Regions from separate parts of the Pseudomonas sp. GW823-FHT05G12 genome, predicted to be linked through region 2. Evidence: riboswitches for the same ligand, from Rfam matches in the RefSeq annotation. Region 2 holds a riboswitch; each other region holds the start of a gene.
What was found. Region 2 has a riboswitch for cobalamin ahead of AC3RCM_RS17730 (ABC transporter substrate-binding protein). Riboswitches for the same ligand answer to the same signal wherever they lie in the genome.
Positions count from the first base shown of each region.

Region 1 (4,433 bases), 1.1 Mb from region 2:
ACTGCCCGGTACAATTCGGGCAGCGGCCTTGGAAGCGAGTTTCGGCACAGGCACGGCAGAACGTGCATTCGAAGGAGCAGATCATAACGTCGGGGCTGTCACCCGGCAGGTCGGCATCACAGCACTCGCAGTTGGGGCGTAGTTCCAGCATGGGCATGACTCCTGTTCGCAGGCGGGAACCCGGAGTCTGCTACGCCCGAGGCAAGGCTGGCAATGTTCAGTCGCCAGGGCGGTACAGGTGGGCATGCCCGGCACGGTACAAGGCCGATTCGGCGAACGGTGTATCCCCCAGGACGTGGCCTACCAGGATCAGCGCCGTGCGCCGGAAATCCTTGGCCGCTACGCGTTCGACGATATCGCCGAGGTTGCCGCGCACCCAATCCTGGTCTGGCCAGGTGGCCCGATGCACCACCGCAACCGGGCAGTTCGCGCCGTAGTGCGGCATCAACTCATCGACAATGCGTGACAGGTGCTTGACCCCCAGATGAATTGCCAGGGTGCTGCCATGGCGCGCCAGGTCGCCCAACTGTTCACCCGGCGGCATGGGCGAGCTGTCGCCGTAGCGAGTAAGGATCACCGTCTGCGCCACTTGAGGCAAGGTCAGCTCGCAGCCGAGCAGGGCGGCGCTCGCTGCCGTGGCGGTAACGCCGGGGATGATCTGGTAATCGATGCCCAGCGCCTGCAGGTGGCGAATCTGCTCACCGATGGCGCCGTACAGGCTGGGGTCGCCGCTGTGCACCCGGGCCACATCCTGACCTTTTTCGTGTGCGCTGCGCATGGCAGCGATGATCTGTTCCAGGTGCAGTTCGGCGCTGTTGATCACGGTTTCGGCCTGGTGGCCTTCGAGCACGGCGGCGGGTACCAGTGAACCGGCATAAATGATCACCGGGCACTGACGAATCAGCCGTTGGCCCTTGACCGTGATCAGCTCCGGGTCGCCGGGGCCGGCACCGATAAAGTAGATGGTCATGCAAAGTCCTGGCAAGAAAGAGGGGGCGAAACGCTCAGCAGGCCAGGGCGAGCGTCGCCGGGCCCAGTACCTGGCGCGTCAGCAGCAGCCTGGCCGTACCCTGCCGCTGGCTGGCCAGGGCCAGTGCCGCGCTCTCGGCTACGCCCCAGCAGCCACTGTGCCTGTGGGCAAAGGCGGAGCGGTGGCTGAGCAGTGGTTCATAGGGTTGCAGTTGCGCGCCATGGTACAGCACCAACGGCAAACCGAGGTGCTCTGCCAGTTGCAACAAGCCGGGCTCGTCGGCCTTCAGGCTGATGCTTGCGATGCCGCGCAGGTCAGCCAATGCCAGGCCCTGTTTGTCCAGGGCCTGGCACAGCAAGCGTTGCAAGGTATCCGCCGGGCAACCCCGGCGGCAGCCAAAACCGGCATAGAAGGCAGGCATCAAGCCTGGCTGGAACGGCGGAACAGCCAGGCGCTGAGCAGCCCCAAGGCCAGCCAGAAGGCGGCGTTGGTCAGCCAGGAGGCGACTTTGAACTGGGTTTCCAATGCTTCAGGGGCCAGGCTTTCGTGCACCTCGGGTTGCGGTGCACCGATCACATGAGGAATGACCAGCAGCACGGCGCCCAGCGCCTTCAGCAACCAGTGGCGGGCGAACACCAGCAAGGCCAGGCCCAGCGCTGTGGCACTGGCTGTACCGACCCACCAGGTCTGGCGTTGCCCCAGGTCGGCGGCCGCCGTACCCGGCAGTTCTGGTGGCAAGCCCAGGGTTGGGGCCAGGCAGAACACGGCGAAGCCAGCCAACCCCCACAATGCGCCAGTGGCGGCGCGTTTGGGTTCGCGAAGGCTGTACAGGGCGGCGAGGATCAGGGCGAAGCCGACCGCAACCACCAGGTTGCCGCCTGTGGTGGACAGCACGCGCTGCCAGCCGTCTTCCGGCGACCAGGCTTCGGCGCTGTGTTCATGAGCGGCAACTTCGCCACCGTGTTCGTGGTGTGCGGCCGGGGCCGAGGACTCGTAGGTTTCCGCCTCCAGAATCAGCGGAGCCACCCAGAAGCTTTGCAGCAAGGTCAGCAACAGGGCTGCAAGGAGCCCGCTGAATCCCGCAGTACGGGCAATGCGCGTGATCATCAGGCGTACTCAGTGGCAGGGGAAGGCGGCGCTGTGGCGGGTGTCGTGGGCGGCGTTGTGCACGGCCTCGATGTGCGAGAACCCGGCAAAGTAGACCAGGCACAGACCCAGCAAGCTGGCACCGACGGCGATGGTTACACGTTGGCTGAGCGTAACGGGGGTAGCAAGGCTGTGTTGTTTGGCGCTGGTGACGGGCATGACGCGATCCTCTGCTTTTTGTGGGCAATGGGCGAGCGCGGCAGCCCCGGACGTGGTCGCCCAAGGGAATGCAACAGCGCCCGCCCACCGCGGGGTGTTCATGAACGCCAGGCCGGTCTCCGGGCTTGCGAGGAAGAGCTGGGCTCCTGGAACGCGTCACCTTCCCATGCCGTACTACGAGGCACAGTGGTACAGACGCTTCACTCGCTTACCGTTGCGGGGGCAGCACCGGCATTGTCCGGCCCTGCTGAAGGGCCTGGGACGCACCGGTTTCCCGTTTCACCCCCTGAGGGGCACCTGAACGCGAGGCATAAGGAGAGCATGGGGCGGGCTTGGCGTCAATGTCATACAGCGCGCGAGGCCGTTGAACAGCAGGTACGGCAGGCTCAGGCCTGCAGTCTTCTTCCTGCAGGCAGAAGTGCAGAAACCGGGCGATCACCCGCGGGCGAATGCCGCCAGCTTGTCGCCATCCAGGCGGTAGCGCACCCACTCATCCTGCGCCTCGGCCCCCAGTTTCTGGTAGAAGCCGATCGCTGGCTCGTTCCAGTCCAGCACACTCCATTCCAGACGCCCACAGTTGTTCGCCAGCGCTTCGCGGGCAATGTGCTGCAACAACTGCCGGCCGGCGCCATCGCCGCGTTGCTCGGGGGTTACGTACAGGTCTTCCAGATAGATGCCATTGCGCCCGAGCCAGGTCGAGTAGCTGTAGAAGTACACGGCAAAGCCAATTGCACGGCCATCACGCTCGCACATCAGGGTGTGCACAGTGCTGCCTTCGTCGAACAGGCTGTGCTCGATGTCGGCAAGGGTGGCGACCACCTCGTGGCGCGCGCGTTCGTACTCGGCCAGTTCGGTGATGAAGGTGAGGATCTGCTCGGCATCGGTACGAACGGCAGGGCGAATGGTGAGGCTCATGGTGACGGCTTCCTTGATCCGGATTGTCGGTACAGTGATGTGTATCTGCGTAATTTAATCGAACTGTATCGGTTGCTGGGAGTGGCGCTCCGTTAGTGTGACAGCACCAATAAAGAAAGTGGAATGCCCGCCATGCTTGCCTCTGCCGACCTGCTGACCGCCTTTGTGCTGTTTGCCTTTGTGTCTTCCATCACCCCGGGCCCCAACAACACCATGTTGCTGGCCTCGGGGGTGAACTTCGGCGTGCGCCGCTCGGTCCCTCATGCCTTGGGTATCAGTTTTGGTTTCATGATGATGGTGCTGGCCGTCGGCCTGGGGCTGGGTGAGGTATTCAAGGCCTGGCCACCCCTGTACACGGTGCTGCGCTACGCTGGCGCCGCCTATCTGCTGTACCTGGCCTGGAAGATCGCCACTTCCGGGCCGGTCGGCACGGCCGCGTCCAGTGCCCGCAAACCGCTGGGCTTCTGGGGTGCGGCGGCGTTCCAGTGGGTCAACCCCAAGGCTTGGGTGATGGCGGTAGGGGCGATTACCACCTACACGCCAGCGCAAGGCTATGTAACCAACGTGATCGTCATTGCGGCCTTGTTCGCTTTGGTCAACTTGCCCAGCGTGGGGGTATGGGTGATGTTCGGCAGCGCCCTGCGCAACCTGTTGCAGAATTCGCGCTGGCTGATGCTGTTCAATGTCGTGATGGCCCTGTTGCTGGTGATTTCCCTGTACCCGCTGCTATTTGTAGAATCAGCGTTTTCCTGACCCCGAGAGTACAGTAAGCCGATGCAGTTGATTCCCTGGTCCCACGAATGCGCCGAAGGTTTCACCCTGCGTGGCTGGCGAACTCCGGCCAGTGGCAAACCACTGCTGCACTTTCTGCATGGCAACGGCTTCTGTTGCCTGGCCTACCAACCGTTGCTGATGCGCTTGGGCGAGCATTTCGACCTGTGGCTTTGCGACGTTCAGGGTCATGGGGACAGTGATCATGGTGGGGTGTTTCGCGGCTGGAACCGCACCGCTGCCCTGGCGGCGGAGGCCTTTCAGGGCGGACGTGGCGAGTATGGCGACGTACAGCGGTTTGCCGCAGGGCACAGCTTTGGTGGCGTGCTTACGGGGCTGATCCTGGGCAGTGAGCCGCAACTGTTCGCACGTGCCGTGCTGCTCGACCCGGTACTGTTCAGCCGACGCATGATCGGTGTGATGGGGGCGGCAGCCCTGGTCGGCCTGCATCAGCGTCATGCCCTTGCCCGCA
Region 1 is NZ_CM179501.1:2,728,772-2,733,204, forward strand. Features, by position in the region: gene AC3RCM_RS12315 (DUF1272 domain-containing protein) at 1-151, opposite strand, end outside; gene cobM (precorrin-4 C(11)-methyltransferase) at 218-970, opposite strand; gene AC3RCM_RS12325 (cobalamin biosynthesis protein) at 1,005-1,391, opposite strand; gene AC3RCM_RS12330 (CbtA family protein) at 1,391-2,077, opposite strand; gene AC3RCM_RS12335 (CbtB domain-containing protein) at 2,087-2,275, opposite strand; cobalamin riboswitch at 2,369-2,591, opposite strand; gene AC3RCM_RS12340 (GNAT family N-acetyltransferase) at 2,711-3,190, opposite strand; gene AC3RCM_RS12345 (LysE family translocator) at 3,314-3,943, shown strand; gene AC3RCM_RS12350 (alpha/beta fold hydrolase) at 3,965-4,433, shown strand, end outside.
Region 1: another riboswitch for cobalamin. It lies ahead of AC3RCM_RS12335 (CbtB domain-containing protein); the one in region 2 lies ahead of AC3RCM_RS17730 (ABC transporter substrate-binding protein).

Region 2 (4,433 bases):
CACTCAACGACGACCTGTCGTTGTACGGCCAGTACTCGACCAGCGAGGACGGGGTCAACAACCTCATCAGCCTCAGCCCCGCGCAGATGAACTATGACCTGACCGAGGCGAAGCAGACCGAGGCAGGCCTCAAGCAGCGCTTTTGGCAGGGACGTGGCGAATGGACGCTTGCCGCCTACCACATCGTCAAGAAAAAGCTGCTGGTGGACGACCCGATCACGCACGAGAAGCAACAAGCCGGGCAGCAGACCTCCGATGGCCTGGAAGCGACGCTGGAGCTGGCCCTGGCCCATCAGTGGCAGGTATCGGCCAACGCATCGCTGGTACGCGCCAAGTACGACGACTTCGACGAAATGGTCGGCGGCATGCCGCAGGACCGGGCAGGCAACCGGCCGGCCAACGTGCCACGGCGTACCGCCAACCTTTGGTTGAGCAAAGGCTTCGGCCAGCAGGTGGAGGCCGGCATTGGGGCGCGCTATGTGGATGAGCGCTATGCCGATACCGCCAATACCCAGAGCGCCCCCGGGTACACCGTGGTCGATGCCAACATCGCCTGGCAGGTGTTGCCGGATGTGAAGTTGGGGTTGCAGTTGAACAACCTGTTCGATCGCGAGTATGTGCAGTCGGCGTTCAGCGGCCAGCAGTGGTTGATGGGGATGCCGCGGTCGTACTTCGCGACGGTGGATTACAGCTTCTGACCTGAATACCCCTTCACAGCACCGATGCACAAAAACCGCTACCAACCCTTCATCTGCTGGTTATAAGATAACGTTCTATATGAAATTCATTACTATTAGCGTCCACCCATGACAAGCGCCATCGCCACGCCCACTCTGATCACCCAGCGCCTGCAGAGCATCGATGCCCTGCGCGGCCTGGTGATCCTGTTCATGCTCCTGGACCATGTCCGCGAGACTTTCCTCCTGCACCGCCAGGTCGGCGACCCCATGGCCATCGACACCACGGAACCGGCGCTTTTCTTCAGCCGCACCCTCGCCCACCTGTGTGCGCCTGTGTTCGTCCTGCTGACCGGCCTGTCGGCCTGGCTGTATGGCGAGAAGCATCAGGGCCGTGGCGACGTCTCGGCGTTCCTGTTCAAACGGGGGCTGTTCCTGGTGGTGCTGGAGTTCACCCTGGTCAACTTCGCCTGGACCTTCCAGTTGCCCCCCAGCGTGATCTACCTGCAAGTGATCTGGGCCATCGGCGTCAGCATGATCGCCCTGTCGCTGCTGGTGTGGCTGCCGCGCGCCGCACTGCTCGCCCTGGGCGCCAGCATCGTCGCCGGCCACAACCTGCTCGACGGCCTGCACTTTGGCGTGGATTCAGCCCTGCATGTGCCGTGGGCAATCCTGCATGATCGCGGCTGGCTGGCGTTTTCCGAAGACCTGCACCTGCGCACGTCTTACCCGGTGCTGCCGTGGATCGGCGTCATCGCCCTGGGCTACGGCCTTGGCCCCTGGTTCGCCCGCGGCAGCGATGCCGGCCAACGCCAGCAACACCTGCTGGTGGCGGGTTTGCTCGCGCTGCTTGGCTTTGTCCTGCTGCGCATGTTCAACGGTTACGGTGAGGCACCGTGGAGCGGTTACCCAACCTTCATGCAAACCCTGATGAGCTTCTTCAACATCACCAAATACCCACCGTCGCTGCTGTTCCTGACCCTGACCCTGGGCTGCGGCCTGTTGTTGTTGCGCGCGTTCGAACGGGCCGGCCAGGCGCGCTGGATCACTGCCCTGGCGGTGTTCGGTGCGGCACCGATGTTCTTCTATCTGCTGCACCTGTATGTGCTGAAGCTGCTGTACCTGGCCTGCGTGGCGCTGTTCGGGCTCAACCATGGCGACTACTTCGGTTTCGACGGTATTGCAGCGGTGTGGCTGGGCGCGGTGCTGCTGGCGGTTGCGCTGTACCTGCCGGTGCGCGGGTTCGCCCGCCTGAAGCAGCGTCGCCGCGACATCCGTTGGCTGAAGTACTTCTGAAAAGCGTTTTCACCTGGCGGCGCGATGGTCTACCATGCGGGCCGCCGGTTTCCACCACGGAACTAACAGGGAATCCCAGGCCTGCCAATACAGGCCAATCGGAACTGCCCCCGCAACTGTAGGTGCCGAGCCTGCTCCATCGATGCCACTGGGCCTGCCGCCCGGGAAGGCCGGAGCCGGGCCGTGACGCACCAGTCAGGAGACCTGCCGGCCTACATTCACCAACCGGCGGGGTGTCCGGGATTGGCCATCCGTGTTGCCCCAGCCACCCGCTGGGGCTCGGCGATGCCTGTCCGTGCGTTCCTCACCAGAACTGTCCGATAGGAGATCGCCCAGCATGCTGCCCCGTTTCGCCACCCTGCTCGCGGGCCTAAGCCTCACTGGCCTGGCCCAGGCCGCTGCCACCCACTATCCGCTGACGGTCGACAACTGCGGCAAGCCGCAGGTTTTTGCCCAGGCGCCGCAGCGCGCCGTCACCATCGGCCAGGCCGGTACCGAGCTGCTCTATGCCCTGGGGCTGGGTGACAAGCTGGCGGGCACCTCGCTGTGGTTCAACAACGTATTGCCGGAATACCAGGCGGTGAACGCCAAGGTGCCGCGCCTGGCCGACAACGACCCCAGCTTCGAGGCGGTGGTCGGCAAGCGCCCGCAGCTGGTCGCGGCGCAGTTTGAATGGATGGTCGGTGCCCAGGGCGTGGTCGCCACCCGCGAGCAGTTCGATGAGCTGAAGATCCCCACCTACGTGCTGCCATCGGACTGCGAGGGCAAGGACAACCTGGTCGGTGCAGACGGCACCCGCCTGCAAGCGTTCCAGGTAGACAGCATCTACAAGAGCGTCAGCGAACTGGCCGAGATCTTCGACGTTCAGGACCGCGGCGCGGCACTGAACGCCGAGTTGCAAGGGCGCCTCGACAGCGCCAGGGCACAACTGGCCGGCAAGGACCTGTCGGCAACTTCGGCGCTGTTCTGGTTCTCCAGCGCCGACCTGGACATCGACCCCTATGTGGCCGGCCGCCAGGGTGTCGCCGACTTCATGCTGCGCACCCTCGGTGTGCGCAACGTGGTCGAGTCCAGCGAAGAATGGCCAAGCGTAGGCTGGGAAACCCTGGCCAAGGCCAATCCGACCTGGCTGATCATCGCGCGCATGGACCGCCGCCGTTTCCCCGCCGACGACTACCAGAAAAAGCTCGAATTCCTGCGCAGTGACCCGGTAACCCGCAACATGGACGCGGTAAAGCACGACCGCATCATTATCCTGGACGCCGACGCCATGCAGGCCGGCATTCGCCTGTTCCGCGGCGTGCAGACGCTGTCCACGGCCTTCGCCAGCGGTAAAGCAGCCCCGTGATGATCCGCCTGTTACCCTGCATCGCAGTTGCCCTGGCCGCCCTGTTGGTCGCCCTGCTGGCCGGTACCGCCATTGGCGAAACCAACCTGTCGCCCAGCGTGGTCGGCCAGGTGCTGGCCAACCACCTGTGGCAAGCCGCCTACCCGGTGGACCCGATCGACGCCGGCATCGTCTGGAACTACCGCCTGACCCGCACCCTGGTCGCGGCCGCTTGCGGCGCTGGGCTGGCCACCTGCGGTGTCATCCTGCAGGCGATGTTGCGCAACCCACTGGCCGAGCCCTACCTGCTGGGGCTGTCTGCCGGCGCCTCGACCGGCGCGGTACTCGTCGGCCTGTTGGGCCTGGGTAGCCTGGCATTAAGCATGTCCGCAGGGGCTTTCATCGGTGCCGGGGCCGCATTCGCCCTGGTGCTGGTGCTGGCCCGCGCGGCCGGCCCGAGCAGCAACAATGCACCAGTCATCCTTGCCGGTATCGCCGGCTCGCAGCTGTTCAATGCACTGACCGCCTTCCTGATCACCAAGTCGGCCACCGCCGAACAGGCGCGCGGCATCCTGTTCTGGCTGCTGGGCAACCTGAGCGGCGTGCGCTGGCCTTCGGTGTGGCTGGCCGTACCGGTGGCGGTTTTCGGCTTGCTGGTGTGCCTGTGGCATCGCCGTGCGCTGGATGCCTTCACCTTCGGTGCCGATTCGGCCGCCTCGCTGGGCATCCCGGTGCGGCGCACCCAGTTGCTGCTGATCAGTTGCGCAGCGTTGGTGACGGCTGTGATGGTGTCCATTGTCGGCGCCATCGGTTTTGTCGGGCTGGTTATCCCCCATGCCCTGCGCCTTCTGCTCGGCCCCGGGCACAGCCGTCTGTTGCCCGCCAGCGCACTGGGCGGTGCGCTGTTCCTGATTGCGGCAGACATTCTTTCGCGCACGCTGATCACCGGCCAGGTGATCCCGGTGGGCGTGGTTACGGCGCTGATCGGTGCCCCCGTATTCGCGCTGATTCTGGTCAGCCGTCGGGGGCGCCCATGACCGCCATGGCAGCTGTTCGCATCCCTCCGCTGGCCTGCCATGGGCTGGGGCTGCAACTGGCCGGAAATACCGTGCTCAGCGATATCGACCTTCGCG
Region 2 is NZ_CM179501.1:3,871,319-3,875,751, forward strand. Features, by position in the region: gene AC3RCM_RS17720 (TonB-dependent receptor) at 1-698, shown strand, start outside; gene AC3RCM_RS17725 (acetyltransferase domain-containing protein) at 807-1,973, shown strand; cobalamin riboswitch at 2,002-2,199, shown strand; gene AC3RCM_RS17730 (ABC transporter substrate-binding protein) at 2,311-3,321, shown strand; gene AC3RCM_RS17735 (FecCD family ABC transporter permease) at 3,321-4,337, shown strand; gene AC3RCM_RS17740 (ABC transporter ATP-binding protein) at 4,334-4,433, shown strand, end outside.

Region 3 (4,433 bases), 810 kb from region 2:
GTGGCGCGCGGAGCATGAGCGCGTTGTTCGACTTGCTCGAGCGCCTCGATCAGGCGTCGCTGCAGGCACAACGCAAGCTCACCATTCCGTTTCTCAAGGAAACCCTCGGCTGGTAACCCCCTGAAAACCTTGGGCCAGAGCGGTAAAACAAAAAAGTCACATCTTTTTCGATAAAATTTGCAAATGGCCATGATAGAGGGCATAGTTTCACCCTTCTAAAGGATTACAGACACGGTCGTGCCCATGCTGAAGCGCTTCGCACCCCTCGTGCCACTCGCACTCGTGACCCTGCTTTTTGGCTGCGCGGCCCAAGGCCCGGTATCTCAGCCCCAGGATCACACCCCGATCACTGCACAATCGGCAATCAAGGCCAAGGCCTCTTCCTCGTCGGTATTCGGCGAGCCGGAAGAGCTGGCCACCGAAGATGACCTGGCGTCTTTCTCCGGCGGCAAGCCTTACCAATTGCCGGTTCTGGCTGACAGCATTCTCGAGCGCGGCATGTCGTTGATCGGCACCCGCTACCGCTTTGGTGGTACCTCGGAAAAGTCTGGCTTCGACTGCAGTGGCTTCATCGGTTACCTGTTCCGCGAAGAGGCGGGCATGACGCTGCCGCGCTCCACGCGTGAAATGATCAACGTCGATGCGCCGAAAGTGGCCCGCAACAAGCTCAAGCCAGGTGACTTGCTGTTCTTCAGCACCAATGGCCGCGGCCGGGTAAGCCATGCCGGCATCTACCTGGGTGACAACCAGTTCATCCATTCCAGCAGCCGCCGCAGTGGCGGTGTGCGCATCGACAGCCTCGGTGATCGCTACTGGAGCAAGACCTTCATTGAAGCCAAGCGCGCCTTGGCCATGGCGCCGACCAACATCGCGCGCAACTGATATCAAAATGATGTACCCTGCCGCGGCGGTGATGCTTTGAAAAAAAGCTCGCCGCCGTGCGCATTTACAGAAAGCGTCTAATCTAAACTCTCAACTCTTTTCGGCTGCAGCGCAGCGGTCTCAGACAGGATGTTCTGGCCATGGTAAAGATGGCGCGCTTCGCATTTCTCTCCTTGGCAGCCTTGCTGGCTGCATGCTCCAGCCGTGCGCCTGCGCCGGCCCCTGTGGTACAGCCGCAGGTTACCTATAGCCAGCCCAGTCCTTCACCGATTGCCGATGACGTGCTGATTCGCGCCATTGGTCTGGTAGGCACGCCCTATCGTTGGGGGGGCAATACCCCGGACTCCGGCTTCGACTGCAGCGGCCTGATCAAGTATGTGTACCGTGATGCTGCTGGCATCAGCCTGCCGCGCTCGACGCGAGAGATGATTGTCATGCGCGCACCGACGGTGGATGTCAGTTCGCTGCAGTCTGGTGACCTGGTGTTCTTCGCCACCAGTGGCGGCTCGCAGGTCAGCCATGCCGGCATCTATGTCGGGGACGGCCGCTTCGTACATGCACCTTCCACCGGTGGCACCGTGCGCCTGGACTACCTGTCAAACAGCTACTGGGCCAAGGCCTACCTGCAGGCCAAGCGGGTGATTCCGCAAGGGCATCTGGCACAGAACCCTTGATGTCCATGCCTGTCTAGCGGCCCCCTCGGGCTCGGGGCCGATACCGGCTGCCTGGATTCAAGGTGTTTTGCTCACCCGCCAGACCACCCGCTTCGATTGACGCTCCCGGTGCAACCCTCTAACCTTCGCGGCGTGTTTCAGGTGCCCTGCCAGCCCCGACTGGGCAGGGTGAAACTGGGAAGCCGGTGGGCGCCAGCATGGCGCGATTCCGGCGCTGCCCCCGCAACGGTGGATGAGTAAAAGGCCGCGCAGGGCCACTGGGTGCCAGCATCCGGGAAGGCGCGCAGGCCAGGGCCAAGGCCCACTCACAAGCCCGGAGACCGGCCTGATACTGCCAACGGCATCACGGAGGGTGATGCGCGGTGCACCGTGGCGCCCAGCCATGGCCTCTGCGCGTTCTCCGTTTGCCTGCCTATTACCTGTCGCCGCGCATTGCTGTGGTGCCAGCCAGCGGAGAACCCTGATGAGCGATTCCACCGAACGCGACGAACGCCACCTGGCGCGCATGCAGCGCAAGAAGGCGGTCATCGACGAACGCATCGCCAATTCCCCTAACGAATGTGGCCTGCTGCTGGTGCTGACCGGCAATGGCAAGGGCAAGAGCAGTTCGGCCTTCGGCATGCTCGCGCGCGCCTTGGGCCACGGCATGCAATGCGGTGTGGTGCAGTTCATCAAGGGCCGCAACAGCACCGGCGAGGAGCTGTTCTTCCGTCGCTTCCCCGAACAGGTGCGCTACCACGTGATGGGCGAGGGCTTTACCTGGGAAACCCAGGACCGCCAGCGTGACATCGCCGCTGCGCAAGCCGCCTGGGCGGTGTCGCGCCAGTTGCTGCAGGACCCGGGTGTACAGTTCGTGGTGCTGGACGAGCTCAACATCGCCCTCAAACATGGTTACCTCGACCTGGACCAGGTACTGTCCGACATTCAGGCCCGCCCGCCCATGCAGCATGTGATTGTCACTGGCCGCGCTGCGAAGCCCGAGATGATCGAACTGGCCGACACCGTGACCGAAATGGGCATGCTCAAGCACGCCTTCCAGGCCGGTATCCGCGCACAGAAAGGCGTCGAACTGTGAGTCGATCGCGGCACTGCCCCGCCGTGTTGATCGCGGCGCCGGCCTCTGGCCAGGGCAAGACTACCGTCACTGCTGCGCTGGCCCGCCTGCACCGCAACCTCGGGCGCAAGGTGCGGGTGTTCAAATGCGGGCCCGACTTTCTTGACCCGATGATTCTCGAACGGGCCAGTGGCGCGCCGGTGTATCAGCTGGATCTGTGGATGATCGGTGCCGAGGAAAGCCGTCGTCTGCTGTGGGAAGCTGCTGGCGAGGCTGACCTGATCCTCATCGAAGGGGTGATGGGGCTGTTCGACGGTACCCCGTCAAGCGCCGACCTGGCGCGCCACTTTGGCGTGCCGGTGCTGGCGGTGATCGACGGCACAGCCATGGCCCAGACCTTCGGCGCCCTGGCCCTGGGCCTGGCGCGGTACCAGGCCGATCTGCCGTTCGCCGGCGTGCTGGCCAATCGGGTAGGCAGCCTGCGTCATGCGCAACTGCTCGAAGGCAGCCTGACCGAGGGCTTGCGCTGGTATGGCGGCTTGTCCCGCGAGCGCGGCATCGAGCTGCCCAGCCGCCACCTGGGCCTGGTGCAGGCCAGCGAGCTGAATGACCTGGACACCCGCCTCGACGCTGCCGCCGAAGCGCTGGGCGCCAGTTGCGATGCGGCGTTGCCGCCGCCAGTCAGCTTTGCCGAGCCGGAACCGCAAGCCAGCGTTGCCTCGCTGGCCGGTGTGCGCATTGGCGTGGCGCGGGACGAGGCGTTCGCCTTCATCTATGGCGCTAACCTCGACCTGTTGCGCAACCAAGGTGCCCAGCTGGTGTTCTTCTCGCCGCTGCACGACCACGAACTGCCGGCGGTAGACAGCCTGTATCTGCCGGGTGGTTATCCTGAGCTGCATCACCATGCGCTGGCCGCCAACGCACCGATGTGCGAGGCGATCCGCGCCCACCACGCGCAGGGCAAGCCATTGCTGGCCGAGTGCGGCGGCATGCTGTACCTGCTCGATGCCCTGACTGATGTGGCCGGCGAACGTGCCGAACTTCTCGGCCTGCTGCCGGGTGAGGCGACCATGCAGAAGCGCCTGGCTGCCCTGGCGCTGCAGGCGGTGGAGCTGCCGGAGGGGACCTTGCACGGTCACACCTATCACCATTCGCTGACCAGCACTGCGCTGGAACCGATCGCCCGGGGTCTGAGCCCCAACGGCGGGCGGGGCAACGAGGCGGTTTATCGTCTGGGCCGGCTGACGGCCTCTTACGTGCACTTCTATTTCCCTTCCTGCCCGGATGCGGCGGCGGCGCTGTTGCGACCATGAATGATCACGCCTACAGCGACGCCGAGCGCGCCGCCATTTACCGGGTCATCGGCGAGCGCCGCGACATGCGCCATTTTGCGGGTGGCCAGGTGGCGCCCGAACTGCTTGGCCGCTTGCTGGCCGCCGCGCATCAGGCGCCCAGTGTCGGGCTTATGCAGCCGTGGCGCTTTATCCGCATCACCCAGCGTGACCTGCGCGGGCGCATCCAGGCCTTGGTGGAAGCGGAGCGGGTACGCACGGCCGAAGCGTTGGGCGAGCGATCCGATGCCTTCATGAAGTTGAAGGTGGAGGGCATAAACGATTGTGCCGAGCTGCTGGTGGCGGCCTTGATGGACAACCGCGAGCCACACATCTTCGGCCGCCGCACCCTGCCGGAGATGGACCTGGCCTCGCTGGCCTGTGCCATCCAGAACCTGTGGCTGGCCGCGCGTGGCGAAGGGCTGGGCATGGGCTGGGTGTCGCTGTTCGACCCGCAGGCGTTGTCCGCGCTGCTGGGCATGCCCGCCGGGG
Region 3 is NZ_CM179501.1:4,680,253-4,684,685, reverse strand. Features, by position in the region: gene hda (DnaA regulatory inactivator Hda) at 1-116, shown strand, start outside; gene AC3RCM_RS21385 (C40 family peptidase) at 244-882, shown strand; gene AC3RCM_RS21380 (C40 family peptidase) at 1,023-1,556, shown strand; cobalamin riboswitch at 1,679-1,899, shown strand; gene cobO (cob(I)yrinic acid a,c-diamide adenosyltransferase) at 2,020-2,631, shown strand; gene AC3RCM_RS21370 (cobyrinic acid a,c-diamide synthase CobB) at 2,628-3,923, shown strand; gene bluB (5,6-dimethylbenzimidazole synthase) at 3,920-4,433, shown strand, end outside.
Region 3: another riboswitch for cobalamin. It lies ahead of cobO (cob(I)yrinic acid a,c-diamide adenosyltransferase); the one in region 2 lies ahead of AC3RCM_RS17730 (ABC transporter substrate-binding protein).

Region 4 (4,433 bases), 1.3 Mb from region 2:
GTCAAGCCAAAGCGCAGGCCGGCAACCATCAGCCGGCCGCTGCGGTACATCGGATCCTGTTCGGGCGGCCCCCAGCGTTCCAGCACTGCCTGGCGGTTGGCCTGCGGCAGGCGCTCGAAGGCCACCTGGTAATCGGCTAGGCTCAGGCTCTGGGCACAGGGGCGCTGGTCGAGGTGGTCGAGGTCGTTGGTCACCCCACCGAGCAGCTGGTGGATTAGTTGCGTACCGCTGCCCGGCAACTCGGCCAGCGGATAGCCTTCGGCCTGCAGCGCCTTGAGGATGTTGAGTGCGGCGGCGGGCGTGTCCAGGCCGACGCCATTACCAATGCGGCCATCCCGGGTCGGGTAGTTGGCCAGCACCAATGCCACACGCTTCTGGGCATTGGGCAGGCGGGCCAGCTCGACCCAGCGGCGGGCCAGCTCGGCGACAAAGTCCATGCGCTCGGGGTGGGCGCGGTAGCAGACAACGTCGGACTGGCTGCGCTCGCTGCGCCAGGCCATGTCCTTGAAGCTGACCGGGCGCGTGATGATGCGCCCGTCCAGCTCCGGCAATGCAATGTGCATGGCCAGGTCGCGCGCGCCCAGGCCCTGCTCGCTGGCTTCCCAGCCTGGCTGGTTGTCCTGCGCGCAGATTGCCTGAAGCACCGGGATGTCGCGGCGAAACGGGCGCAGGTTGGGGCGCTCGGGGCTGGACAAGGCGAAACCGGTGGTATTGACCAGCACTTCGGCGCCGACCTCGTCCAGCCAGGCTTCGACCTGTTCCAGGCAGGCGCTTTCCTTGAGGCTGGCCACGGCGATCGGCAACGGGTTCAGGCCGGCAGCCTGCAGGCGCTGGCAGAACACGTCGATGAACGCGGTATTGGCCGCTTGCAGGTGCGAACGGTAGAACAGCAGCGGCGCCACTGGCTGCTCGGGGTGCCAGTGCGGGTACCAGTCCTCGAGTGTCGCGCTGCCCTTGGCGGGGTGATAGACCGCCGTGCGCGGCAAAGGCTGCGGCTCGTCCCAGGCATAGTCGCGGCCCAGCCATTGGCTGGCCAGGCAGTTGAACAGGTTGATGGCGTTGGCCTTGCCGCCCTGGCGCAGGTAATGCCAAAGCCGCTCGGCCTGCTCACCGCGGACGTTGCCCAGGCTGGTCAGCTCCGGGTCCGGGCGGTCATCGCCCGGCACCAGAATCAGCTGGACGCCACGGGCGGCCAGCTCGACCAGTTGTTCGACGCCGTAGCGCCAGTAGCCAACGCCACCGTGCAGCGACACCAGGATGACCTTGGCGTGGCGCAGCACCTGGTCGACATACAGGTCGACCGAGGCATGGTTCTGCACCTGCATCGGGTTGGCCAGGCGCAGGCTGGGAAAGTCTTCGGGCAATTGCTCGGCGGTGTCGGCGAGCAATGCCAGGTGTGAATCGCCGCTGCAGAGAATCACCAGCTCGGCGGGTGTCTGGCCGAGGTCGGCAATGCTGTCATCCGGTACGAAACCACCGGGCTGGGTCCGCAGCAGGTGCATGGGTCAGGCGCCCAGCGCCTGGCGCAGGCGCGCTTCCAGCTGGGCAGCATCGAGGTCCTGGCCGATCAGCACCAGGCGGGTGATGCGCGGCTCGTCGGCGCGCCAGGCGCGGTCGAAGTGCTTGTCGAAACGGGTGCCCACGCCTTGTACCAGCAGGCGCATCGGCTTGCCCGGGATGGCGGCGAAGCCTTTGGCGCGCAGGATACCGAACTCCACCACCAACTGGGTCAATGCATCGAGCAGCAGGCTTTCGTCGGCTTCAGGCAGGTCGATGGAGATGGAGTCGAAGGCGTCGTGGTCATGATCGTCATGATCGTCGCCATCGTGGTGCGAATCGTGGTGGGTTCGGCGGCCATCGATATGCGCCTCGGACTCGGCACCCACGCCCAGCAGCACCTCCAGTGGCAGCTTGCCGCTGCTGGCCTCGATCACTTTCACCGCCGGCGGCAGTTCTTCGGCCACCTCGGCACGCACCTTGGCCAGGCCTTCGGCGTCGATCAGGTCGGCCTTGTTCAACACCACCAGGTCGGCGCTGGCCAGTTGGTCAGCGAACAGCTCGTGCAGGGGCGATTCATGGTCCAGGTTAGGGTCGAGCTTGCGCTGGGCATCGACCTGGTCCGGGTAGGCGGCAAAGGTACCAGCGGCCACGGCCGGGCTGTCGACCACGGTGATGACCGCATCGACGGTGCAGGCGTTGCGGATTTCCGGCCACTGGAACGCTTGTACCAATGGCTTGGGCAGGGCCAGCCCGCTGGTTTCGATGAGGATGTGGTCGAGGTCGCCACGGCGGGCTACCAGCTCGCGCATCACCGGGAAGAATTCTTCCTGCACGGTGCAGCACAGGCAGCCGTTGGCCAGCTCGTAGACGCGGCCGCTGGCTTCTTCCTCGGTGCAACCGATGCTGCACTGCTTGAGGATTTCACCATCGATGCCCAGTTCGCCGAATTCGTTGACGATGACCGCAATGCGGCGCCCCTGGGCGTTGTCGAGCATGTGGCGCAGCAAGGTGGTCTTGCCCGATCCGAGGAAGCCGGTGACGATGGTGACGGGGAGCTTGGCCAGTGTTTTCATGTCGCATTGCCCTTGGCAGTGTGGCGCGGGCATGCAGGACGACAGCCGCAGGCCAGGCCGGCCGGGCTTGTTCGCCACCGGATCACCCCGCCCGGTTGAAAGTCGAAAACGTGACGAGGCAGGTCTCCTGGCTTGCACCGTTCCATGTCCCCGTTCAGTCGAACAGCGGGCTGGCGGGATGACGCCTTCCCGCGCGCTGGCGCAGTGGCTGTGTCGATCCGTTGTCGGTGCTTACAGTTGCGGGGGCAGCCGCGGCTTGTACCGCGTTCCCGTCTTAGCTTCGGCAAGGCCGAAGAACCTCGAAGTGGCAAGGCTACGCAGTGGCTGGCGGGTGGTCAACCATTGCTGCGGGGCCGGTCGACAACGCTGGGCGCAAGTGCGCTACAGTGGCGCCTTATCCACGGTCAAGGACGCACCATGCCCTTCGCCCCCGCCATACCTGTACTGCGCATATTCTCGATCGACAAGGCCAAGGAGTTCTACCTCGATTTCCTGGGTTTCAGCCTGGACTGGGAGCACCGCTTCAGCCCGGACTTGCCGTTGTACATGCAGATCCACCGTGATGGCCTGATCCTGCACCTTTCAGAGCACCATGGCGATGCCTGCCCTGGCTCGACCGTGTTCGCCCGCCTCGACGACCTGCACGCGCTGGAGCGTGAATTGCAGGGTAAACAGTACGGTTTCGCCCGGCCCGAGGCCGAGCGCCTGGATTGGGGCCTGCAGATGCAGGTGTGGGACCCGTTCGGCAACCGCCTGCGCTTTTGCCAGCAGATCGATGACGAGGCCAACCCGTGAAGGCATTGGGCAAACGCGAAATGGGTCGCCTGGAGCGGGAGTTGGTCGCGTGCCTGACCGATGCCTGCGAAACCGCCAAGGCGGAGATTGTCGGCTTCTGTTGGCTAACCCATCGCCTCAACCCGGAGGACTTTCCGAGCAGCCTGCGTATTACCTGGGTATTCGAGCAAGAGGCCGACAAGGCAGCGGCCGTGGTCGGTGATGCGAAGGCGCGCATGCTGGCACTTACCGCTCTGGCGCTGGAGCAAGCCGGCATTCAGCTGGACCATCCGGCCTGGCATGTGCGATTCGACAGTGAAGAAGCCTGCGCGCACGGCCACGGCGCAGACTGGGCCAAGCGCTTGCAGACGCAGCGCTGAGCCCCAACCGGCAGCCGGTGCTTTACCCGGCCCCAGACGGTCCGTTAGGCTACGCATTCTCTAAATGACGAGGTGTTCGTCCAATGCGCCATTGATGCCGCCGTCCTTTCGACGGCCAGTCTTCAGCCTCCGGTTCGTTCCGGAGATGTCGCGGCATTTGTGGAGTTGTGCATGACGAACACGTCGATTCTGACGCTGGACAGCGTCTCCTTGGCCTTGCCTGATGGCAGGCCGCTGTTTAGCAACCTCAACGAAACCTTCGACCAACGCCGCACCGGCCTGGTCGGGCGCAATGGCGTGGGCAAAAGCCTGCTAGGGCAGATTCTTGCCGGCCGGCGTGAACCGAGCAGCGGCCATTGTCGGCGCCTCGGGCCTGTCCATTTGCTGGACCAGCAAGTCATCGAGCGCAGCACCACACTGGCCGACCTGGCCCAAGTGGGGCCGGTGATTGCGGCGCTGGAGCGCATCGAGCAAGGCAGCATCAAGCCCCAGGATTTCGACACCGTTGGCGAGCGCTGGGATATGCGCGAGCAATTGCAGCTACAGCTTCAGGGCAATGGCCTGGGTCAACTCGACTGGCGCCAGCCCGCACGAACCCTGAGCGGTGGCCAAGCCATGCGCGTGGCATTGATTGGCGCGTGGCTCAGCGATGCCGATTACCTGATCCTCGACGAGCCAAGCAATCACCTGGACAGCAACGCCCGAG
Region 4 is NZ_CM179501.1:2,611,902-2,616,334, reverse strand. Features, by position in the region: gene cobN (cobaltochelatase subunit CobN) at 1-1,502, opposite strand, end outside; gene cobW (cobalamin biosynthesis protein CobW) at 1,506-2,573, opposite strand; cobalamin riboswitch at 2,674-2,890, opposite strand; gene AC3RCM_RS11870 (glyoxalase superfamily protein) at 2,991-3,368, shown strand; gene AC3RCM_RS11865 (hypothetical protein) at 3,365-3,727, shown strand; gene AC3RCM_RS11860 (ATP-binding cassette domain-containing protein) at 3,899-4,433, shown strand, end outside.
Region 4: another riboswitch for cobalamin. It lies ahead of cobW (cobalamin biosynthesis protein CobW); the one in region 2 lies ahead of AC3RCM_RS17730 (ABC transporter substrate-binding protein).